Regions from separate parts of the Georhizobium sp. MAB10 genome, predicted to be linked through region 1. Evidence: predicted binding sites of a transcription regulator. Region 1 holds the regulator's gene; each other region holds the start of a gene.
The links. Region 1 encodes PhoB, which activates phosphate uptake and scavenging genes when phosphate is short. Its sites were predicted from a motif close to TGTCATNNANCTGTCAT; they were not measured.

Region 1 (8,118 bases):
GGCGTCGTCGTCCTCGACGCCCGTCGGCTCAAAATCATCCGGCGCATCGCCGCCGGGTAGATCACTCTGACGCATGCGTTCGGGCGCATCGGGCAGGAACTGGACGATGACGCCGCCGGCCCGCCATTGATGCCGCGGCCGGCCATCCTCATCGCGATCATAAAGCTGCGCCACCGAAAGCCGAACCTTCGTCGGTATCTGCTCGGACTGCCGGAAATAGGCGCCGGCGATCTCTTCCAGCGTCGCGCCATCCAGTTCGACGATGCCCTGATAGCGCTGCATGAACTCGCCCTGGTCGATCGTGAAGGCGAGGATGCCCTTGCCGAGCAGTTCATGCGGCTCGAGCCGGTTGTCGGCGACCGCTTGCGCAAGCGCCTGCTCGTTAAAGCGCGCATAGGCGCGCACGGCATCAGGCGTGGTAAAGTCTGCCACCAAAAGGTCGACCGGCCCATCGCCCTGCGTCTGCACCATGAACTTGCCATCGAATTTCAGCGACGTGCCGATCAGCACCGTCAGCGTGATCGCCTCGGCAAGCAGGCGAGCGACAGGCTCGGGGTAATCGTGGCGCGCCATGATCTTGTCGAGCATCGGGCCGAGTTGCACAGCACGGCCGCGCGCATCGAGCGCCTCCACCTGGAATGGCAGGACGTGATCGTCGCCGGCATAGTCGAACTCGCCCAGTCTGGGGCTTTGGTCATTCATCGGGTTTCTCCGGGGAAGAAGTGCCGGCAACGAGCGCACGGCTGAACTATTTGCCGGATATTTAGGTACTCAGACGCCCATGCACCAGGCGATGATGGCCTTCTGCGCGTGCAGCCGGTTTTCCGCCTCGTCGAACACCACCGATTGCACGCCGTCGATGACACCATCAGTCACTTCCTCGCCGCGATGCGCCGGCAGGCAGTGCATGAAGAGCGCATCCGGATTGGCTTCCGCCATCAGCGCCTCGTTCACCTGATAGGGCTGGAAGACGTTGTGGCCGCGCGCGCGATGTTCCTGGCCCATGGAGAACCAGGTATCGGTCACCACGCAATCGGCGCCGCGCACCGCATCCATCGGGTCGTTCGTGACATTGACGATGCCGCCATTGGCGCGCGCCCAGTCCACATAGCGCGCCTCCGGCTCGGAGCCTTCCGGCACCGCGACATTCATCGTGAAACCAAAGCGCGCCGATGCCTCGATCAGCGAATGCAGCACGTTGTTGCCATCGCCCGACCAGGCGACCGTCTTGCCCTTGATCGGCCCGCGATGCTCTTCGAAGGTCAGGATATCGGCCATGATCTGGCAGGGATGGGTGTCGTCCGTCAGCGCATTGATCACGGGCACGGTCGCGTGTTCAGCCAGTTCCAGCAGGCGGCTGTGCTCGGTCGTGCGGATCATGATGATGTCGACGTAGCGCGACAGCACCTTGGCCGTATCGGCAATCGTCTCGGCGCGCCCGAGCTGCATCTCCGTGCCGGAAAGAAACAGCGTTTCCCCACCGAGCTGGCGCATGCCGACATCGAAGGACACGCGCGTGCGCGTCGACGGCTTTTCGAAGATCATGGCAAGCACTTTGCCGGCGAGGGGCTTGTCGCCCTGACCCGACTTCAAGGCATCCTTGATCGTGCGCGCATTGTCGATCATCCCGCGAAGATCGTCTGCCGTCGTGGTCGATAGATCGATGAAATGACGTGGCGTGCCGTTGGCGCCCATGGTGATGATCCCCGTGCCCCGGCCTGCTTTCAGGCGGAAATTGCCTGTTTGGATGAAGAAAGTTCAGAAGCGACCATGTCGATGCGCGACAGCCCTTCGCGCATTTCCTCGGCCGTGATGGTCAGCGGCGGCAGAAGGCGAACGACGTTGTCGCCAGCCGGTACCGACAGCATGTGATGCGCGCGAAGGCCCGCGACCATCTCCGTGTTCGGCACGACGGTCTTCAACCCGAGCATCAGGCCGCGCCCGCGGATTTCGGCGACCACATCGGGATAGCGATCCTTGATTGCCTCGAGGCCCTGCTTTGCCACCAGCGACAGGTCGCGCACATGCTCCAAGAAGCCATCCGCCAGGATGACGTCGAGAACGGCATTGCCAACGGCCATGGCGAGCGGATTGCCGCCATAGGTCGTGCCGTGCGTGCCGGGCACCATTCCCGCGGCCGCTTCGGACGTTGCGAGACAGACGCCGAGCGGGAACCCTCCACCGATGCCTTTGGCGACCGCCATGATGTCCGGCGAAATGCCCGACCATTCATGCGCGAAGAGCTTGCCCGTGCGACCGACGCCCGACTGCACCTCGTCGAAGATCAGCAGCGTACCGGTCTCATCGCACAGAGCCCTCAGCTGGCGCAGCCGTTCGTCGGGAACCGGCCGAACACCGCCCTCGCCCTGCACGGGCTCGATCAGAATCGCGGCCGTATCCTCGGTGACAGCGGCTTCGAGTGCGGCCCAATCGTCGAACGGTACCTGGTCGAAACCCTCGACCTTGGGCCCGAAGCCTTCGAGATATTTGGGCTGGCCACCGGCAGCGATCGTCGCGAGCGTCCGCCCGTGGAATGCCCCTTCGAAGGTGACGATGCGGAACCGCTCGCCCTGCCCGCGCGCATGATGATAACGGCGTGCGGTCTTGATCGCACACTCCAGCGCTTCGGCACCGGAATTGGTGAAGAAGGCGCGATCCGCGAAGGTCGCCTCCGTCAGGCGGCGCGCAAGCCGCTCCTGCCCGGGAATCTCATAGAGATTGGACAGGTGCCACAATTTGTCGGCCTGCTCCTTGAGCGCGGCGACGAGATGCGGATGGGAATGCCCGAGCGAGTTCACGGCGATGCCAGCGGCGAAATCCAGATATCGCTTGCCATCCTCGCTCGTCAGCCAGACACCATCGCCACGCTCGAAGCGGAGCGGAGCGCGGTTGTAAGTCTCGAAAAGCGGCGACGCCGGTGCCATCTGGCGCAAACTCCCATTCAAGGCCACACCGCAAAAGGCTCGGACGGTTCGCGTCGCAAACTTCAAGGACTGCGGCCTGAAAATTGAAAAGCCGCCCTGCGGCGGCCCGACGCACTATCTTCATTTCGCCCGGCGCTGTCAAGAAAACGCCCCTTGTGCCGGCTACCACGCAATTCGCCTAAAAAGCCCCAAGTTGGGGAAAACTCAAAAAAGCGAATCGGCCGATTCCCGGGACTCTTGTCACGGAGTCTGCCGACCATTAAGTTGAAATAACAGCACTAGACTGCATGCGGCGGACCTAGTCATCACACAGTATTAAGGCGACGCGGTTCCGTTGATACTTCGGGCCAGCGCCGAGGGATTCTGCTGCGCCCTATATCGAAACTGGAGTTGCGGCCATGAATTGGACCGACGAGCGCGTCGAAAAACTTACCAAATTGTGGGCCGACGGCCTCAGCGCGAGCCAGATTGCCGCACAATTGGGTGGCGTGACACGAAATGCTGTCATCGGCAAAGTACATCGCCTGAACCTGCCGGGACGTGCAAAGTCCGGCGGCACTCCTGCGCCGCGCGCAAAACGGCCGGCACCGGCTCCGCGCCCGGCCTCCAACTTCAACGCCCGCCCTGCAGCACCGCGCGCGATTTCCCGTGGTGGCGCAGCTGCTGCGGTGCGTGAAGATGTCGCCATGGAAGCAGCGCCGCAGACACGTCCCGTCAGCGACGTCGTCGTGCCGATCGCCAAGCGCTTGGCGCTGGTCGACCTGACCGAGCGCACATGCAAGTGGCCGGTTGGCGACCCGATGCACGAAGACTTCCACTTCTGCGGCCACGATTCAGGCGAGAACACGCCCTACTGCAAATACCACGCGCGTCTCGCCTTCCAGGTCTCGGGCGAAAGGCGCCGGGCGCGCTGATCGCGCGCCGTCGTCGTCAAATTTAAGTTGAGAATGAAGAAGGCGCTCAGCCTTCCAGCGCGTAGCCGGCGCCCCGCACCGTGCGGATGACATCACGCATATTGGCGAGATTGATCGCCTTGCGCAGCCGGCCGACATGCACGTCCACCGTGCGCTCGTCGACATAGATGTCATGGCCCCACACGCCATCGAGCAGTTGCGCGCGTGAATAGACACGGCCGGGCGACGACATCAGAAATTCCAATAGCTTGAATTCTGTCGGTCCAAGCCGGATTTCGCGGCCCTTGCGGTGGACGCGGTGGGTTTCGCGATCGAGCGTGATGTCGCCGCTCTGCAGCACCGAAGAGATGACCTCGGGCTTGGCACGGCGCAGCATGGCGCGAACACGCGCCATCAGTTCAGGCGTCGAAAACGGCTTCACCACATAGTCGTCGGCACCGGTCGCGAGACCGCGAATGCGCTCGCTCTCTTCAGCACGCGCCGTCAGCATGATGATCGGCAAGCGTTCGGTTTCAGGCCGCGCGCGCAGGCGGCGGCAGAGCTCGATGCCAGAGACGCCGGGAAGCATCCAGTCTAGGATGAGCAGGTCCGGAACGCGCTCCTTCAGCTGGATCTCGGCCTCGTCGCCGCGGAGAACAGTGTCGACCTTGTAGCCTTCGGCTTCCAGATTGTAACGCAGGAGCACGCTCAGCGCTTCTTCGTCCTCGACGACCGTTATCTTTGGCAGCATCTTCCCATCGTCTCCGTCAGTGGCCGCTGGCCATCACTGTCGCAGTCTTGTCGCCGCGCGGGCGTTCGCCGAGCAGCCGGTCGCCTGTCGCCATGTAGTAGATCGTCTCGGCGATGTTGGTCGCATGATCGCCGATGCGCTCGATGTTCTTGGCGCAGAACAGGAGATGCGTGCAGGCCGAGATGTTGCGCGGATCTTCCATCATGTAGGTCAGCAACTCACGAAACAGCGACGTGTACATCGCGTCGATTTCGTCGTCGCGCTGGCGCACCTGGTTCGCCGCAACGGCCGAGCGCGTCGAATAGGCATCGAGCACTTCCTTCAGCTGCGTCAAAGCGAGTTCGGAGAGGTGCTCGAGCCCCCGCACCAGCTGCTTCGGCTGGGCCGATCCCTGTACGGCGACGACGCGCTTGGCGATGTTCTTGCCCATGTCGCCGACGCGCTCGAGGTCGGCGGCGATACGGATCGCGCCCATCACTTCGCGCAGATCGTGTGCCATGGGCTGGCGCTTGGCGATGACGACGATCGCACGCTCGTTGATGTCGCGCTCGGCGTCGTCGAGAATGATGTCCTCGGCGATGATCCTCTGGGCGCTCCCCGCATCGGAAGCCACCAGCGCGGCGACGGCGTCGCCCACCATGCGTTCCGCGATTCCGCCCATCTCCGAGACCCGGCGCATCAGATATTTCAGCTCTTCGTCGAAGGACGAGACGATATGCGGATCGCTCATTGTTCTCTCCGTGGCCACAGCCGGTTGGTCAGCCGAACCGGCCTGTGATGTAATCCTGGGTGCGCTTGTCTTCCGGGTTCGTGAAGATCTTGTCGGTCGGACCTTCCTCCACGAGATTGCCGAGATGGAAGAACGCCGTCTTCTGCGAAACGCGCGCCGCCTGCTGCATCGAGTGCGTCACGATGATGATCGTGTAGTTCTCGCGCAGTTCGTCGATCAGCTCCTCGATGATGGCCGTTGCGATCGGGTCGAGCGCCGAACACGGCTCGTCCATCAAAATGACTTCCGGACCGACCGCGATGGCGCGCGCGATGCAGAGGCGCTGCTGCTGGCCGCCCGAGAGGCCGGTGCCCGGCTCGTGAAGACGATCCTTGACCTCGTTGAAGAGCCCTGCCTTGCGCAAGCTCGACACGACGACTTCTTCCGCATCAGCCTTAGTGCGGATGAGACCGTGGATTCGCGGACCGTAGGCGACGTTTTCGAAAATCGATTTCGGAAAAGGATTGGGCTTCTGAAACACCATGCCGACGCGGGCACGCAGTTCGACGACGTCCAGCGAGGGATCGTAGATGTCCTCGCCGTCGAGTTCGATCTTGCCGCCGACACGCGCGCCTTCGATCGTGTCGTTCATGCGGTTGATGCAGCGCAGGAACGTGGACTTGCCGCAGCCCGATGGGCCGATGAAGGCCGTAACGGCGCGGTCAGGAATGTCGACCGACACGTCGAACAACGCCTGCTTGGCGCCATAGAAGACCGACACGTCGCTGGCACGCACGCGAACGCTGCGTTGGGCAAGCTCGGCTGCGCCGTGGTCCCTGGCGTGCTCTGCGTTCGGGGCGAGTTCCGCATGTGGAAAGTTCATTCCAGAGGCCATGACGGGATCCTTGGTGATGGTGCTATCTGACGTCACTTGCGTTTCTCCAGTCGCGACCGAAGGAAGATTGCGATCGCATTGAGGCTCAGCATCAGGCCGAGTAGCACGATGATGGCGGCAGAAGTACGCGCTTCGAAGAAATTACGGTTTTCGTTGCCCTGCCAGAGATAGATCTGCACCGGCAAGGCAGACGCCTGGTCCATGGGACTGCTCGGAATGTTGGCGACGAAGGCGTTCATGCCGATCAGCAGCAGAGGAGCAGTTTCCCCGAGCGCCTGAGCGACGCCGATGATGGCGGCAGTCAGAATGCCCGGATAGGTGATCGGCAGCACATGATGGAAGACCATCTGCGTGCGCGATGCGCCGAGACCAAGGGCCGCCTGGCGAAGAGAAGGCGGCACTGCGCGCAGCGATGAGCGCGTGGCAATAATGATCGTCGGCAGCGTCATCAGCGTCAGAACGAGGCCACCGACGAGCGGCGCGGAAAGCGGCAGACGGAAATAGTTGATGAAGACCGCCGCGCCCAGCAGACCGAACACGATGGAAGGCACCGCCGCCAGATTGTTGATCGTGATCTCGATCACATCGGTCAGCCGGTTCTTCGGCGCGAATTCTTCGAGATATACGGCGCTTGCGACACCGATCGGCACGGCGAGCACGATGACGATCAGCATCATATAGAGCGAGCCCATGAAGGCGCCCGCGAGACCCGCGCTGGCCGGTGCCGAGCGGGAGTCGACATTGGTGAAGAGGTGCGACGCGAAGGCGAAGCGGATCTCGCCGCGCTCCAGAAGGTCGTCAGCAAGCGCCCGCGCATCCGCCGAAAGCTGCTGGCGGGCATCCGGCAGGCTGCGGTCGATCGTGCCCTTCAGCCAGTTATCGGCGTCAGCCGAGGCCAGAAGAGAGAATTCGCGGGTCTGACCGAGCAGCGACGGGTCGTTCGTGAACGCATCACGGATGACGAAGCGCTGAGAGCTGTCGATGATGGCAGCAATGTCACGCGCGTCCCCCTCGAACTCCGGCACAATGTTGCGGATCGAAGTCTCAAGCAGACGGTTCCAGTTGAGCAGGGCTGCGTCGCGCAGCCATCCATTCAACTGCGCGCTGTAGTCAGCCGGAGACTGACCTGGGCTCTGTACTGGACGCTCACCAAGATCGATGACCTCGGGATCGAAATAGACATCGACCGTCACCTGCGCCTGCTGGAACGCCGGAAGGCCACGCTGCAGCACGTCGTAGAAAAGAATGGCGACGAAACCGAGCGCCAGGACCACGGCGGTAATGCCGAGGCCATGGAAGAGGCGCTCCTTGCGGTGCCGTGCGCCGAGGCTCTTCTTGACCCGCTGGCGCCGCTCTTCGGCGGCAGCCGCAGTGCCGGCGCTGGCTGTCGTTGTGCTGTCGAGATTAGCCATGATCAGTCATACTGCTCCCGGAAGCGGCGGACGATGTAGAGCGCACCGACGTTGAGAACCAAGGTCAGCACGAACAGCGTCAGGCCAAGCGCGAAGGCGACGAGGGATTGGGGTCCGGCGAAATCACTGTCGCCGGTGAGCTGGTTGACGATCGAAACGGTGATCGTCGATGTCGGCTCGAAGGGATTGAAGCGCAGCACTGGGCTGTTGCCGGCCGCAAGAACGACGATCATCGTCTCGCCGATCGCACGGCTGACAGCCAGAAGGATTGCGCCGACGATGCCCGGAAGAGCAGCCGGCAGGATGACCCGGCGGATCGTCTCGGACTTCGTTGCGCCAAGTCCGAGCGAGCCGTCGCGCATGGCAGTCGGCACTTGGCGGATGATGTCGTCGGACAGCGACGAGATGAACGGGATGATCATCACGCCCATCACGATGCCGGCCGTGAGAGCGCTGGTGGCGCGGATATCGACGCCGATCGCGTCACCAAAGCTTGCGAGGAAGGGTCCCACAGTCACCAGAGCGAAGAAGCCA
Region 2 (8,118 bases), 1.3 Mb from region 1:
GGCGAAGACATCCTCATCGTTGACGACCTGACCGACACGGGCAAAACCGCTGCCATCGTGCGCGCCATGCTGCCCAAGGCCCATTTTGCAACCGTCTACGCCAAGCCAAAGGGTCGTCCACTGGTCGATAGCTTCGTCACCGAAGTCAGCCAGGACACCTGGATCTATTTCCCGTGGGATCTCGGCTTTTCCTATGTCGAGCCCATCGCCAAGGATCACAAAGGCTAAGCAGGCGGCCGATCGTCGGCAGATACTGTCTTAAGCGAAAGCACGGTCGTCGCTGGGCGCAACCCCGAAATGGCGGCTGTATTCGCGACTGAACTGCGAAGCACTTTCGTAGCCAACCTCAAACGCGGCCCGCGTAACGGAATGCGAGCCTGCGAACATCAGGCGTCTCGCCTCGATCAGCCTGAGCCTCTTCTGGAACTGCAGTGGCGTCGTTCGCGTCACGGCCTTGAAGTGCTCGTGAAAGGCCGACATGCTCATGCCTGCCGTATGCGCGAGGTCCTCGATCTTCAGCGGTTCGTCGAAGCGATCCTTGATCGTTGCGATGACGCTCGCAATGCGGCTGATGTGGCTATCGGCGCGTGCCAGCATCCGAAGCACGCCCGCATGGCCAGCGCTCAGCACCCGGTAATGAATTTCCCGGATGACCAGCGGCGCCAGGATCGGTGCCTCAGGCTGGTCCACCAGTGCAAAGAGCCGGGCCATGGCATCGACGAGAGCCGCATCCGGCACCCCCACCTGGAGCGTTTCGCAGTTCGCCTGTACCGACCCGTTTGTCGTGGTCCTCAGGCCGGACTGCACCGCGAGTTCGCGCATCATCGCAACGTCCAGCGCGACGGCGATCGCGAGATAGGGCTTATCCTCGCTCGCCAGAACAACCCTGCTTTCAGCCGGCAGGTCGAGACCGACGATGAGCGACTGGCCTTCGGCGAACCGCACGCGCATGTCGCCGACGACGGACTCCTTCGCGCCCTGCAGCACGAAGCAGAAGAGCGGCTGGTAGACCATCGGCTCGATGTCGGTCGCCTTCCGGCTTCGCACGATGCTCAAGCCGGGTATCGATGTCATCAACGGCTGCTCGCCTGCGCCGTTGGCATCCGCATAGGCGATCACACCTGGCCGGAGTTTTTCGATGACGTTTTCGCTCTTCATAGGGCGAATATAGACCTGCAGCAGGACGTTTGAAAATATTGGCACCAACACTTCTGGAGGAATAGGCAAGACATCCCGATTATCCGTCAAGCCATTGAAGCAACCAGCGGCTAAGACAGGCCATGTCCATTCGGAAGGAGTTCTCCATGACCAGTACGACCAAGATCGCTCTGATTACCGGCGGCAGCCGTGGCCTTGGCCGCAACACCGCAGAGCATCTCGCCAAGAAGGGCGTCGACCTCGTCGTCACCTATAACAACAACCGCGAGGATGCCGACGCCGTCGTTGCCGAAGCACGGCAGGCGGGCGTGCGCGCAACAGCACTCAAGCTTGATACGACGCGCACGGACACATTCGCAGCCTTCAGCGACGAGTTGCGCCAGACGCTACTGCAGACATTCGATCGGGAGACGATCGATTTTCTCGTCAACAATGCCGGCACCGGCATCCACAAACCGTTCGTCGAGACCACCGAAGAGGACTTCGATCACCTCGTCGCCATCCACCTCAAGGGCGTCTTCTTCCTGACCCAGCGTCTTCTGCCGATGATCGAGGATGGCGGTCGGATCGTGAACGTGTCGAGCGGATTGGCGCGGTTCACCCTGCCCGGCTATTCCGCCTACGCCACGATGAAGGGGGGCATAGAGGTGCTGACACGCTATCTCGCAAAGGAACTGGGAGAGCGCCGCATCTCAGTCAACACCATCGCTCCAGGCGCCATCGAGACGGATTTTGGCGGCGGCGTCGTGCGCGACAATGCCCACGTCAACGAGATGGTCGCAGCGACCACCGCAATGGGCAGAGCCGGTTTGCCCGATGATATCGGCGGCGCGCTGTCGAGCCTGCTCGTCGGGGAGTTCGGCTGGATGACGGGCCAGCGGATCGAAGTGTCGGGCGGCCAGAACATCTAGGGTGTGGTCGAACCTGCCGTAAACGAAAAAGGCCGGGCGAAAGCCCGGCCTTTTCATGATTGTCCGCAGAAACACTCAAAGCTCGGAAACGGCGCCGATCGACCAGAAGAAGGTCTCGCCGGAAGAGTCGTCCACGCCGTCATTGTCGGTGACGACGAAGGCTTCCCCGCTCGCGTCGACAGCAAAGCCTTCGACCTTGTCGACGATGTAGCCGTTGTAAGCAGCAAGATCCGGAATGAAGTCGTGGACTTCTCCCTTGGTGACGACAGGCAGTTCGCCGCCGAGTGCGGCGCCTGCGAGCTCGGCCACCGGTACGCGATAGAGCTTCTTCAGCGCGGCCGCCGCGCCGATCTGGTTGTCGCGCTCGACGATATAAACATGGTCGCCGTGAAGCGTGATTTCGGAAAGGCCGACCCAGCCTTCGCCCTTCGCCTCGAGCGGATAATGAACGGCAGCCCATTCGCCGGAAGCCGGGCTATAGGAAACCAGCTTCACCATGCCATCGGGATCGTTGCCCCACTCGCGCTGGATGGCGATCCAAAGCGTCCCGTCGATCATCGTGATGCCTTCGGCGCCGGACCGCGTGGCACCCTCGAGCAGTGCCTCAGGGAAGAGGACTTCCTCCTGGATCGCACCCTCGGCGTTCACGCGATAGATCGCATGCGGAATGCCCTCATCGGCATCACCCTCATTGGCGAGCCAGAAGCCGCCCTCGCCGTCTGCAACGATGCCTTCCAGATCCATGTTCTGCGCGGTTTCGCCATCGCGGGTGATCGTGATGGCATCGGTGATCTGAGCAGGCATCACGCTGGCATCGATCACATACATGCGCGGCTGGGCAGCGAACACGGAATCGCTGACGGCATAGAGGCGCCCGGCTTCGGACGGATCGGCAGCCAGGCCAGACAGTGCACCGAAAGCGATCGGCAGTCCGTTCTCGTCGCGCGTGGAGGCGATCGTCGGGTACTGGGCGTCACCCTCGGTGCGCTCGAAGATCATGACATGCGCACGCACGCCACCGTCTTCGATGAGGTCGACTTCGTTGGCGACGGCGAAGAGATTGCGCTCGGGGATCGCAACGATGCCTTCCGGCGAGATGCCCGAGGGCAGGATCTGCAAAAGCTCAGGCGCAGCATCCGCACCGTTGTCGCGATAGACGCCAACGACCGAACCACGCTCGGACAAAGGCAGGATCAGCGTTTCGTCGCCGAAGCGGGCGACTTCCATGCCCTCCGGTTCGATGCCCTTGGCGTCCGAACGACCGTCGGGATAGTGGCCGAGGAGCGCCACTTCGTGCTCGAAGCTGTTGCCGCTCTCATAGAGCACTTCGCCCATCTTGTTCATGATGGTGAAGCCGCGCGACCCCCCTTCGTAGTCACCCTCGTTGGCGACGGCGAAGCGGTCATCGTCCAGCCACTGGATCGCATCGGGCTCGCGCTTCACGGCCGTCGCCGAGCCGGAGAAATCGAACGCACCATCGTCTTCCGTGTCGATGCCTGTCAGGTCCACCGCACCAGCGGAGAAATGCGCAGTCACAGTGCCATCGGCCGCGTTGATGATCGCAATATGGTTGTTTTCCTGAAGCGTCACGGCAAGTTCGTTGGCTTCATTGAAGTCGACGAATTCTGGCTCCGGGTCTTCCGGCGCAATTTCGGCGAGGCCCGTCAGGTCCACCGTGATCATCGCATCGCAATCCGGCACGCCATCGGTCAGCGGGAAGATCTTCACGTCCCCGGCAGGCATCTGCGGGATGACGCCGTCGTTCAGGTCCTCGTCACGCTGGTTCTCGATGGCGACCGCAGCGAACGTACCGTCCGGTGATACTGCGGTGGAATCAGGCTGACCGCCAAGATCGCACTGCGCTTCCATCGTCTGCGTCGCAATATCGACGACAGCCAGGAAGCCCGAAGGCTGCGTCAGGTCTTCGGTCGTGTTGACGCCGACCAGCACCTTGGAGCCAGCAACGGAAACGGCGGTAGGCTCACCGCCGTCCATGGCAAGGAAGCCGCCGGCAACGGGCGCAGCGGCGTCGGTGATGTCGATGAAGCCGATGCCACCTGCCGGGCTATCGGAATAGATCAGCATCATGCCATCTTCGGTGGCCGTGATGATCTCGGCGGAAGACGGCGCGTTGACGTCGGCGCCTTCCGGCTTGTTGTCGACGACCGGGAAGGACGCGATCCGGTTGAAGTTCATGGCTTCCTGCGCCCATGCACCGGTGGTGGTCAGCAGGGTGCCTGCAAGCAAGGTCATTGCAAAATGTTTGGTGGTCGTCATGAGCCCCTCCAATCGGACATCGCGCGTCGATCGCGCCGTGCCTGCTCATGCAATGTGTCGATGACAGTGGGATGACAGAGAGGGGTCAGGTGACCAGCAAGCGCGCGGCGGCAGAGGCGCCCCTCAAATAATGTGGTTGATCGGACCGTCGGGGGTGCCCGCCCCGGCCTTCAGATGCTATGCGCCCCCCACTGTCACAAAACTGTCATGAACGGGCAAGCATGGCCAAGAGCGCACTCGACAAGGACCTGAACAAGGTCGTCAACCTGGAAACGGCGACTGGAGACCTCTCCAGAAGCCTGGCCTTTCCGGGGATCGCGCTCGTCTTCCTGCTCGGCGCCATGGTGGTTGCGGCATTCTATGCCGTCGAAGGTCCGCTCAGCTACCTCGTCATCATCGCGTCCGTCATCGCCGGTTACATGGCGCTCAACATTGGCGCGAACGACGTTGCCAACAATATGGGACCGGCCGTCGGCAGCCGGGCACTCACCATGGCCGGCGCGATCGCAATTGCGGTCGTGTGCGAAAGTGCCGGCGCGTTGCTCGCGGGCGGCGATGTCGTCAAGACCATCTCCAGCGAGTTGCTGCTGCCAGCCGTTCATCTCGAAACGGTGGACTTCATCGTCGTGATGACGGCCGCCCTGCTCTCCTCCGCCCTGTGGATCAATCTCGCCACCTATCTCGGAGCACCCGTTTCCACGACCCACTCCGTCGTCGGCGGCGTCATCGGAGCTGGCGTCGCGGCGGCCGGCTTCAGCGTTGTCGCATGGCCCGTGCTGGCGACCATCGTCGCGAGTTGGGTCATCTCGCCGGTGCTCGGCGGCGTCATGGCCGCCGGTGTGCTGGCTGTCGCCAACGCGACCATCTTGGAACGGGAAGACAAGATCGCGGCAGCCCGCATCTGGGTGCCGGTGCTCATCTCCGGCATGGCCGCAGTCTTCGCGATGTATCTCACGATCAAGGGATTGAGCCGGATCTGGAGTGCCAGCCCGCTCCAGGTTCTGATGCTTGGCGCCGTCTTCGCGGTCATCGGCTGGATGCTGGCGCGTCCGTGGGTGATGCGCCGGTCGATCGGGCTGGAGAACCGGTCCAAGAGCATCAACGGTCTCTTCCGCCTGCCCTTGATCTTCGCGGCGGCGCTTTTGTCCTTCGCCCACGGCGCCAATGATGTCGCCAATGCCGTCGGGCCGCTCGCCGCGATCGTTGCGGCAGCCGGCAGCGGATCGACCGATGTCGCCGCTGTCGCCCTTCCGCTCTGGGTGCTGGCAATCGGCGCGGTCGGCATCGCGCTCGGCCTTGCTTTGTTCGGTCCGCGGCTGATCAGGCTCGTCGGTGAAAAGATCACCAAGATGAACGAGATCCGCGCCTATTGCGTCGCCTTCGCCGCAGCAACCACCGTTCTCATCGCTTCCTGGCTTGGACTGCCCGTGTCCTCGACGCACATTGCCATCGGTGCCGTCTTCGGCGTCGGCTTCCTGCGCGAGGCGACGTCGAACCGCGGCGTGCGCAATCCGGCCGTCCAGCCCTATTCACTCTTCCTGAACACCGACCGCCTCAACAAGACTCCGGAAGAGGCACTCGCCAATTTCCAGAAGCGCGAACGCCGTCGGCTTGTGCGCCGTCAGCACGGCCTGCAGATTGCAGCCGCCTGGGTGATCACCGTTCCGGCGGCCGGTCTCCTGTCCGCCCTGCTCTACTGGCTGATCGGCCTCCTGATCGTGGCCTGACCGCCCGGAGCAGGCTTCAGGCAGTCACCAGCTTGTCCACAGCCTCCGCCATCGCCACGGCGCCTCGGTCGGACAGCAGGCGTTTGGCTTCTTTCAGCATCACCCAGTGGCGGTAGCGCTGCCCGATCTCTGGCCACTCGTCGAGTTGGCGCTCCACGCGCAGCGGGAACACTTCCACATTGATGATCGTGCGGCGAAGCAACTGCTTCACAGTCCGGTAGCTGCCGACCGGTTCCGGATGGACATGCCCCTCGACGCCCGCCTCTTCGAAAGCCTCCTGCGCTGCCGTCTCCTGCGGCGTCAGGCCTTCGATCAGCGAGCCTTTCGGGAAAATCCAGCGCCCGGTGCGCCGCGAGGTGATCAGGAGGAAGGCGCAACGCCCCTCGATCATCTGATAGGGCACTGCCCCATACTGCTTCTTTGACGCGCGCCGGGAGGAGCCGGAAGCGATGCGATCCATGAGCGTCAACGAAGTCATTGCAGTGATCCCACTTATCAACAGGGCGGAGACGGAGCAGAGGTCGTTCGGACACTGGCCCACCCCCAATTTTCTATGTCATTTTTTGTACTTGAAGCGTTTGGCAAGTCCAGAGTTCCAACGGGTTCGACTTTCCCCAGTTTCCACCCTCCCAGCGCACAACATCTGGTATTCACATCCAAGCGCTCGCCCAGCCCTTGACCCATGATCCGAGTCGCAGTCTATTGGTTATCACGCTGTGAACAACGGCCCGCCGGCATGAAGAAGCCGGTCACAAATCAAGACAGTAAGCGTTGGTGAGCCCAGTCGGATGATCCGTTGCGGATCCTTCCTCGGGTTGCCTTGGCATGGCGTAACGGGGGTTGCCGCAGGCGGCGGCAGGGGTAGCGGAAACGGTGGATTTACACTATATTTAGTGTTGCCAGCCACCATCAACACAACATACGGTCTGGATCATTCGATTCCATCACGAGACCGGATTTCGAGGGCTGGCCGCGCCATGAAGAGCGCCGCCGGAAGATGACAAATTGCGCCCGCCACGAAGACCGTCGGCAGGCACACCACGACAAGGACGAGGGACAATGCGCATCGAGCGGCGGTTTACTGAAGCGGGGCAATCGGCCTATGCGGCCATCGAATTCCGCAAGGCCATCAGCGAGATCAAGAATCCGGATGGCTCCGTCGTCTTCCGGCTCGCCGACATCGACGTTCCGGCGCAGTTCAGCCAGGTTGCGGCCGACATCCTCGCCCAGAAATATTTCCGCAAGGCTGGCGTTCCTGCCCGCCTGAAGCGCGTCGAGGAAAACGACGTGCCGTCGTTCCTGTGGCGTTCGGTCGCCGACGAGGCCGCCCTCGCCGAGCTGCCCGAGGACGAGCGCTACGGTTCCGAAACTGATGCGCGCCAGGTCTTCACGCGCCTTGCCGGCACCTGGACCTACTGGGGCTGGAAGGGCGGCTACTTCAATTCGGAAGAAGACGCCTCCGCCTTCATGGACGAGCTTGCCTACATGCTCGCCACGCAGCGCGTCGCGCCGAATTCGCCGCAATGGTTCAACACCGGCCTGCACTGGGCCTATGGCATCGATGGCCCCGGCCAGGGCCATTACTATGTCGACCCCTTCACCAAGAAGCTCGTCCAGTCGCAGTCGGCCTATGAGCACCCGCAGCCGCATGCCTGCTTCATCCAGTCGGTCGAAGACGATCTGGTCAATGAAAGCGGCATCATGGACCTCTGGGTCCGCGAAGCGCGCCTCTTCAAGTACGGTTCGGGCACCGGCTCCAACTTCTCCTATCTGCGCGGCGAAGGCGAAAAGCTGTCGGGCGGTGGCAAGTCGTCGGGCCTGATGTCCTTCCTCAAGATCGGTGATCGGGCAGCCGGCGCCATCAAGTCGGGCGGCACCACGCGCCGCGCCGCCAAGATGGTCGTCGTCGACATCGATCACCCGGATATCGAAGCCTACATCGACTGGAAGGTGAAGGAAGAGCAAAAGGTCGCCGCCCTCGTCACCGGCTCCAAGATCGTCGCCAAGCACCTCAAGACCATCATGAAGGCCTGCCTCAACTGCGA
Region 3 (8,118 bases), 130 kb from region 1:
CGCTGCAGCCGAGCCCGCAGCTTGCCTGGTTCTTCGCTGGCATCGCCACACTCGCCGTCGTGCTCGACGGTGTCGATGGCTGGCTGGCGCGGCGTTTCGGTCCCCGATCCGACTTCGGCGCGCGTTTCGACATGGAAAGCGACGCACTCCTTATCCTCATCCTGTCGGTGCTGGCGTTGGTGCTCGATAAAGTCGGAGGCTGGGTGCTGCTGATCGGCGCAATGCGCTATCTCTTTGTCGGCGCGTCCTACCTGCTGCCATGGCTCGATGGTCCGTTGCCGCCGTCGATGCGCCGCAAGACCGTGTGCGTTATCCAGGGCGCGGCGCTTTGCCTGCTCGCGATGCCCCCGGTTGCAGGCGTGGCCGCCACGGGCGTCGCCGGCTTCGCGGTTGCCGCCATCATCGCTTCGTTCGCCGTCGATATCGTCTGGCTGTTCAAGCATCGCCGGCACGTGGGCGGACCGCAGGAGGGCACGGCCTGATGGATATCCGCACATTGGCCGGCCTTGTCCGCTCGCTTGTCATCTACCGCGGCCAGCCTTGGAAGCAGCGACGGCTCGCTGCCTTTTACGGCGAGCTCCTGACGCCGGGCGATCTGTGCTTCGACGTCGGGGCCCATGTCGGCAGTCGCTCGCGGGCGATGGTGAAGGCGGGCGCGAGGGTCGTCGCGCTTGAGCCGCAGCCGGCCTTCCTCGATTTTCTGCGCCGCTTCGTCCGATCACCCGACATCGAGATCGTCGGCGCTGCGGCGGGCTCCGAAAGCGGACGGCTGACGCTTCACATTTCAAAACGCCATCCCACGGTCACGACCATGTCTCGCGACTGGATCGATACCGTTGGAAAGACCAAAGCGTTCTCCTCCGTCGACTGGGATGAGGCGGTCGAAGTGCCGGTGACGACGCTCGATGCGCTGATCGAAGCCCATGGCCTGCCGCGCTTTTGCAAGATCGACGTTGAGGGTCTCGAGCCCGATATCCTCGCCGGGCTCAGCCAGCCTATCCCGATCGTCGCGTTCGAATATATTCCAGAGGCGCTCGATGGTGCGCGTGCCTGCATCGACAGGCTCGAAGCGCTTGGTCGTTACCGCTTCAACTGGGTTGTTGGCGAACGCCACAAGTTTGCTGAGCCGCATTGGCTTTCGGCCGCCGACATGCAGGTCGCGCTGAAGCGTGCATCTGCAAGCGGGTCCGGCGATATCTACGCCCGGCTGGAGGCTGCCGACGATCGCTTGAGCAGCACGAGCGCGCCGGGCAGGGCGCCCACGATACTGACCACGCCGTAAAGCAGCGCTGCCGCCAATCCATCTGATCCCGCAAATCCGGCGAGTGGCCACAACGCGGCGGCGGCACCTTCGCGCAGACCGAAGCCGCCGATCGAAATTGGCACCAGCATCGTCAAAAGCACTAGCGGAATGAGTGCGGCAGCCGCGAGCAGGCCGAGCGGCGCGCCGATGGCGGCCGAGGCGAGCGCGAAAACGGCGATATAGAGAAGCGCGATCGCAAAGCTCAGCGCGCCTTGGATGAGCCACGCTCCATCCGTCAGCCACGCCTTTCTGATGGATGGGCCGAGTGTTTTCAGCCAGTTCGCAAGTGGGCGCGGTGCCAGTCGCGTGCCGACCCAGGCAAGCAGCGCGAGCGCGCCGAGGATCAGAGGCGGTGCGGCAAGCAGCCATCCGGTTCCGACCGGCAACGTGTCTTCCAACAGCAGAGGCCAGCAGGCAATGCCGACGGCGGCGACCATGAAAAACGCCACCTGGCCGGCCAGTCGCTCCAGGATGACGGCGCTTGCTGCAACGCCATAAGCCTTGTCGGCTGCACCTTCGCGGGCCTTGCCTTCCCGCGTGGCGCGCACGGCATCACCGCCGACCCCACCGGGGAGGACCATGTTGAGGAGGCTTGCCAGGTAATATTCCGAGATGGCGCGACCGATCGGCAGAGGGCGCCCAAGGCGCTGCGTGGTGAAATGCCACCGATAGGCCGAAAGGACGATCTGACCTTGCACGAGGATGATGGCGAGGATGGTCAGCGCGAGATCGGCATCGAGCAGGCTTGTGATCGCCGCGTCCAGATCGACGGCAAAAGCGACCGCGACAAGAAGTCCAACCACGGCCACCAGCCGTATGACAAGTTTATGACGATCTGGCATGGTGAGAAACGTAAGGCTCGCCTGTTCTTGGATCTTTTCGGCCGGAAGCCGGAATTATCGCCCCGCGACCCACAGAAGGTCATCGTTCCTCAATTCGGATCGTCCAAGTGATGGCAGATAGATTTCCCTCGCACAATGAAAAGCCCATGCGGTCTGGCCGCCGGCGGCCCTTCGGGATTTTGTTGCTGATTGCGGCGGTTCTTGCCATTGCCGCGGCACTTCTGTTGCCCAACGACCGATCCCGCCTGGGAGCTGATGCGTTTGCCGCCGTTCCCATCGAGCTGCTCGTCCTGATCATCGCGCTTGCGGTCGTGCCTGGCGTTCTGCGGCCTCTCATCCGATGGGGCGCGGCGATCCTTCTTGCGATCGTTCTCATCGTGAAGCTTGCGGACATGGCGGCGTTCGAAGCCATGGCGCGGCCGTTCAATCCGGTTCTCGACGCGCATCTCCTGAACGCGGTCTGGGATCTGGCGGTCGGGACGCTCGGACAAGCCGCCGCTGTCGGGCTGACCATCTCAGTCGTTCTCCTGCTTGTGTCGATCATCGTGCTCTCGGGCTTTTTGGTCGGAATCACTGCGTCGGGCGTCAGGCGTCATCGCCTTGCTGCCGTGATTGTTGCAGGAGCGTTGCTTCTGATCGGCTGGCAGATGCCCAAGCTCTATCCCGCGTTTCAGGGCCTGCATTTCCTCACTGCGTCGACCTCCGGGCTCATGCAGCGGCACGCGACCTCGCTCGCCGCAAGCCTCAAGGATCTCGAGGAATTCGATCGCGAAGCCAGCAATGATCCGGCGGCCGATATTGAAGACGATATGCTGATGTCGCGGCTTGGCGGCCGCGACGTGCTCTTGTTCTTCGTCGAATCCTATGGCCGGACCGTGCTCGACAATCCGCTCTACGCGCCGTCCATCCGGCCGCTTCTGGCGCAGTTGGACCAGACGGTCGATGACCAGGGCCTGCATGCGGCAAGCGGCTTCCTCACATCGCCAGTGTCAGGTGGCCAAAGTTGGCTCGGTCATGCTTCCACGCTTGCCGGACTCTGGGTCGACAATCAGCGCCGCTACAATTCGATGCTGGTCAAGAACAGGCAGACGCTCATCGACGATTTCAATCGCGCCGGTTATCGCACGGTGGCGGTGATGCCCGCGATCACGATGGCTTGGCCGGAGGGAACGGCACTCGGCTACGACATGGTCTATGACGAGCGCAACCTCGGTTATGAAGGTCTGCCGTTCAATTGGGTGACGATGCCCGATCAGTATACGCTTTCGGCGCTCGACCGGTTCGAGCGGCTGGCAGATCGAGATCAGCCCCTCTTTGCGGAGGTGGCCCTCATTTCCAGCCACGCGCCGTGGACGCCCATTCCGCGCGTGATCGACTGGGATGCCGTCGGCGATGGTTCGATCTTCTCCGAACAGGCACGGGACGGCGCGACGCCGCAGGAGGTCTGGGCCGATCCGGAACGGGTTCGCACACAGTTCCGCCTGTCGATCGAATATGCTTTGGCGAATCTCGATTCCTACATCGCGGAACGGCTTGCCGACGAGTTCGTTCTGATCATTCTCGGGGACCATCAACCTGCCCGCATCATCACCGGCGAAACGGACAATCGCGACGTGCCCATTCATATCATTTCCGACGATGCGCAGATTGTTTCGGATCTGGCTGCAGCGCTCGGCTTCACGGCAGGCATGACGCCACCGGACGATGCGGTAGCGGAACGCATGAGCGTTTTTCGCGGGCGTGTCGTCGAGACGCTGAGTTCGCCACCAGGCACAGTGAATGACGGGGTTGCCGGCACTCGAAGCGTTGGGCCGACCTGATGCGAGAAGAAACGGTCGTCGGGGGCGCCGTGGCGTCCTGTCTCACCTATGTCGCACCGGGGCAGGTCGAACTGCGCTCAGCGCCGCTCCGCCTCGGCGACGGGGACGATCTCGTCGCGCTGCAGGCCCAGTATTCCGGGATCAGCCGCGGCACGGAACGGCTCGTCTTCAACGGCAAGGTTCCGCCGAGCGAGCATGAGCGCATGCGTGGGCCCTTCCAGCATGGCAATTTCCCGTTTCCTGTCGGCTATGGCTATTCCTGGGTGGGGCACATCGTCGGCGATGGCGCGCATTCCTATTTCGGCCTGTTCCCGCATCAAAATCACGTAGAGGTTCCACGAGAGGCGCTGACGGCGCTGCCGGAGGGCCTCGATCCCCGCCGCGCCGTGCTCACCGCCAACATGGAAACAGCGCTGAACATCGCCTGGGATAGCGGCGCGGGGCCGGGCGACAGGATTTCCGTCGTCGGAGGCGGTGTTCTCGGGCTGCTGGTCGCCGGGGTGGTGTCCGATATTGCCGGTACCGATGTGGAGATCGTCGATATCGACGGGGGACGAGAAACGGTCGCCCAGGCGCTTGGCGCCGGCTTCGCAACACCGGACAGGGCGGCTGCGGATCGCGATGTGGTCATTCACACGAGCGCGAGCGAAGCGGGTCTTGCAACCGCATTGTCATTGGCCGGCACGGAAGCCACTATCGTCGAGGCCAGCTGGTTTGGAGCGGCCACGCCCAGCGTCCCGCTGGGTGGCGCCTTCCACAGCCGCCGGCTCGTCTTAAAGTCGTCGCAAGTGGGGATGGTATCGCCTTCGCGTCGCGTGCGCTGGACGTACAAGCGGCGTCTGGAGATGGCGATGCGGCTTCTGCTCGATGACAAATATGATCGCCTGATCACCGGTGATGTCGCCTTTGTCGACCTTCCGCAACGCATCGGGGACATTCTTGATCCGAAAGCGGATGGTCTGGCGACGGCCGTGTCCTATCTTTGACCGTTCAACACTTCCCCTTCCTTCACGAGGACTGAGCATTGTCGGAATATTTCGTCGAACTGCGTGACTCCATCATGATCGCCCACTCGCTGCCCGATCCGTTCTTCGGCCCGGCTCAGGGCATGCACGGTGCGACCTTTACGGTCGATGTGCAGTTCGTCGCTGATCGCCTGACCGACAAGAACGTCGTCGTCGATATCGGCAAGGCGATGGAGGCGCTTTCGTCGACGCTGAAGCCGCTGAACTATCAGAATCTCGACGAAATCCCTGCCTTCAAGGGCCAGATCACCACGACCGAGTTCCTGGCCCGGCACATCTTCGACGAACTGGCCAAGACGGCGCGAAGCGGCGGCCTGGGCGAGGGGTCGGAAAACATCAAGCAGATCCGCGTCTATCTCCACGAATCCCACTTCGCCCGCGCCGGCTACAACGGGACCCTCTGATCATGGCAGGCGGTGAGGCTTCGGTGACGAAGCCGATTGCGTTTGTCGTGCCGGGCGACATCGAGACCCTTTCGGGCGGCTATGGCTACGCCCGCGCAGTGATGGCCGCTTGGCGCGCTGCGGGCGTGCCCTTCGAGCACATCGTTCTGCCGGGCGATTACCCGTTCCCGTCGACCGCTTCCCTGGAAGAGACCGAGCGGACGATCGCGCTCATCGGTCCGGATCAGCCGATCCTGATCGATGGCCTCGCCTATGGCGCCATGCCCCGGGCTCTGATCGATCGCCTTCAGCGCCGCTTCGTCGTTCTCCTTCATCATCCTCTTGGCCTTGAGACAGGGCTGGACGAGACCCAGGCGAAGGCGCTGATCGAGAGCGAGAAAACTGCCGTCGCGGCTTGCGCGCATGTGGTCGTGACGAGTGCGGAGACGGCGCGGACGGTCGTTGACCTGTTCGATGTGGCAGAGAGCGCGGTGACAGTGGCCGTTCCAGGGACCAAGCGGCGGCCGCGGGCGATTGCCGGTTCAACGCCGATGATCCTGTCGCTCGGATCGTTGACGCCGCGCAAGGGGCACCTCGATCTCATTGCGGCATTGGCACGGCTCAAGGAGCACGATTGGACTGCGCACATTGTCGGTTCCGCGTCGGCGTCTCCGCAAACCGCCAACGACATCCGCCAGGCGATCGCAGCCAAGGGCCTCGAAGAGCGCATTCATGTTCCAGGCGCACTCGGCGGCGAGGAGCTCGACGGCTTGTTTGCGCGGGCCTCGATCTTTGCACTCGCTTCCTATTACGAGGGATACGGGATGGCGTTTGCCGAAGCGATGGCGGCGGGGTTGCCCATCGTCGGCTATCGCGCAGGCGCCGTGCCGGATCTGGTTCCATCCGAAGCGGGCACGCTTGGCGCCCCAGGCGATCTCGATGCGCTGACAGAAGCGCTGGGGGCATTGATCCGTGACGGTGCCCATCGCGAGCAAGTCGCCGATGGCGCATATCGCGTGGGGCAATCCCTGCCGGATTGGCCGGAGACGGCGGCACTCATCAACGACACCGTGCGGCAGAAAGCTTGAGCATGACAAAAACGTCCGAAATCAGGGGTTTTGCTGCCGACTGGCTGGCGTTGCGTGAGCCCGCCGATCACGCCTCGCGCAATAAAGAGGTTCAGGCAGCCTTTCTTGCCCACATGGCCGAACTTACAGGCGAAGCGGTGATCGTCGATATGGGCGCTGGCACGGGATCGACCGCGCGCGCCCTTGCACCGGCGATTGCCAAGGCCAATCCAGGCCTGCACCAAAGCTGGGTCCTCGTCGATGCCGACAGCCAGCTCATCGACCGCGCGCGTCAGGAGCTGGCAGGTCTCATAGACCAAGGCATCGGCGTCGATTTCGAACAGGCCGATCTTGCCGACCGCTCGGCGCTGGACGGCTACATGGCGCGCGCCGATGTGGTCACCGGCTCGGCGCTGATCGACCTGGTTTCGGCCGAATGGCTCGACGGGGCGGCGCAGGCTGCCGCCGAGCACCGGACGGCGCTTCTGTTCGCGCTGAATTATTCGGGCACCGAGACCTGGTCGCCGCCCCATGCGACAGACCAGGCCGTGCTCGCTGCGTTTTTGGCGGACCAGCGGCGCGACAAGGGGTTCGGCCGTGCGCTTGGACCCGATGCGACCGACTATCTCGCGCAAAAGCTCAGTGACGCCTTCACCGTGACTCGCGGAACAAGCGACTGGCGTCTGGGGCGAGCTGATCAAGCACTCATCGAGGCCCTTGCAGCAGGGATCGCCGAAGGTATCGCGGCGCATCCTGAACCGACGGCTGACGCGCGCGAAGAATGGCTCAGGTCGCGCAAGATCGCCGAGACGGTCGTCGTCGGGCACGAAGACATTTTCGCGCGCCCGATCTGATTTGCTCGGGCGAATGTCTCGGGTGGTGGCCTACGCTTCCGGTTCTGCCACCCGCTTGCCGATGCCCATGCGTCCGACCACCCCGTCGCGCTTGACGAAGGCGTGGTAGAGCGCCCCGGCGACGTGCAGAATCAGCAGCACAAGAAACACTTTTGATGCGATCTCATGCGCAAAGAGCAGGGTCTCCGCGAGGTCCTCGTCCTTTTCGAGCAGGACGGGGACGTGAAAGAGGTAAAAGACGTTGATGCCTTGCGCGCCCGCTCCGTAGGCCGATTTGCCGAGCCAGCCCAGGATCGGAACGACGAACAACATGACATAAAGTCCAACATGCACGAGATGCGAAAGCGTGCGCTGCCAGCCGGTCAAAACCGCGGCAGGCTTGGGAGCCGTGAAGGCGAAGCGGGATGCTACCCTTGCGATCATGAGGGCCAGCACGGTGAGCCCGATCGACCAGTGCAGCGTGTACATGACGTCGGTGACCGGGTTGTAATCCCGCTCGACCATGATGAGCCCGAGCGGGAAGCCGATCAGGATCAGGAGGAAGATGGTCCAGTGCAAGAAGCGCTGTGTGGGATGATAGGTCCTGCGGATCATCGGCTGCGACCTCCAAATAGGGGTGAGGTCACGGCAAGACTTCAGTCCGCCGACCACACGCTTTGCATCGTGCACTCATATAGCACGTCGCCATCGTCAAACTGGATCAAGCGGACATCGGGGCGAATGGCGCCGTTGAGGCTGTCGATCGGCGTCAGGTTCAAGCCACTGACGCCCGAACCGAGGATGATCGGCGCCATCAGGATGTGAAGCTTGTCGATCGCTCGGTG

Region 2: the regulator PhoB is predicted to act here: its motif matches at 4,407-4,423, upstream of PU133_RS11410 (esterase-like activity of phytase family protein).
Region 3: the regulator PhoB is predicted to act here: its motif matches at 2,120-2,136, upstream of PU133_RS04575 (YbhN family protein).

Annotation. Positions count from the first base shown of each region.
Region 1 covers NZ_CP118314.1:1,123,361-1,131,478, reverse strand. The annotation lists gene PU133_RS05165 (Hsp33 family molecular chaperone) at 1-702, opposite strand, end outside; gene argF (ornithine carbamoyltransferase) at 772-1,695, opposite strand; gene PU133_RS05155 (aspartate aminotransferase family protein) at 1,725-2,924, opposite strand; gene PU133_RS05150 (GcrA family cell cycle regulator) at 3,323-3,838, shown strand; gene phoB (phosphate regulon transcriptional regulator PhoB) at 3,885-4,568, opposite strand; gene phoU (phosphate signaling complex protein PhoU) at 4,585-5,298, opposite strand; gene pstB (phosphate ABC transporter ATP-binding protein PstB) at 5,327-6,208, opposite strand; gene pstA (phosphate ABC transporter permease PstA) at 6,205-7,584, opposite strand; gene pstC (phosphate ABC transporter permease subunit PstC) at 7,587-8,118, opposite strand, start outside.
Region 2 covers NZ_CP118314.1:2,427,270-2,435,387, reverse strand. The annotation lists gene gpt (xanthine phosphoribosyltransferase) at 1-228, shown strand, start outside; gene PU133_RS11420 (AraC family transcriptional regulator N-terminal domain-containing protein) at 259-1,203, opposite strand; gene PU133_RS11415 (SDR family NAD(P)-dependent oxidoreductase) at 1,305-2,069, shown strand; gene PU133_RS11410 (esterase-like activity of phytase family protein) at 2,145-4,346, opposite strand; gene PU133_RS11405 (inorganic phosphate transporter) at 4,568-6,073, shown strand; gene PU133_RS11400 (NUDIX hydrolase) at 6,090-6,551, opposite strand; gene PU133_RS11395 (vitamin B12-dependent ribonucleotide reductase) at 7,133-8,118, shown strand, end outside.
Region 3 covers NZ_CP118314.1:996,744-1,004,861, forward strand. The annotation lists gene PU133_RS04565 (CDP-alcohol phosphatidyltransferase family protein) at 1-482, shown strand, start outside; gene PU133_RS04570 (FkbM family methyltransferase) at 482-1,282, shown strand; gene PU133_RS04575 (YbhN family protein) at 1,198-2,106, opposite strand; gene PU133_RS04580 (sulfatase-like hydrolase/transferase) at 2,292-3,965, shown strand; gene PU133_RS04585 (zinc-binding alcohol dehydrogenase) at 3,965-4,951, shown strand; gene PU133_RS04590 (6-pyruvoyl trahydropterin synthase family protein) at 5,026-5,394, shown strand; gene PU133_RS04595 (glycosyltransferase family 4 protein) at 5,397-6,461, shown strand; gene PU133_RS04600 (class I SAM-dependent methyltransferase) at 6,464-7,294, shown strand; gene PU133_RS04605 (cytochrome b) at 7,325-7,888, opposite strand; gene PU133_RS04610 (RibD family protein) at 7,930-8,118, opposite strand, start outside.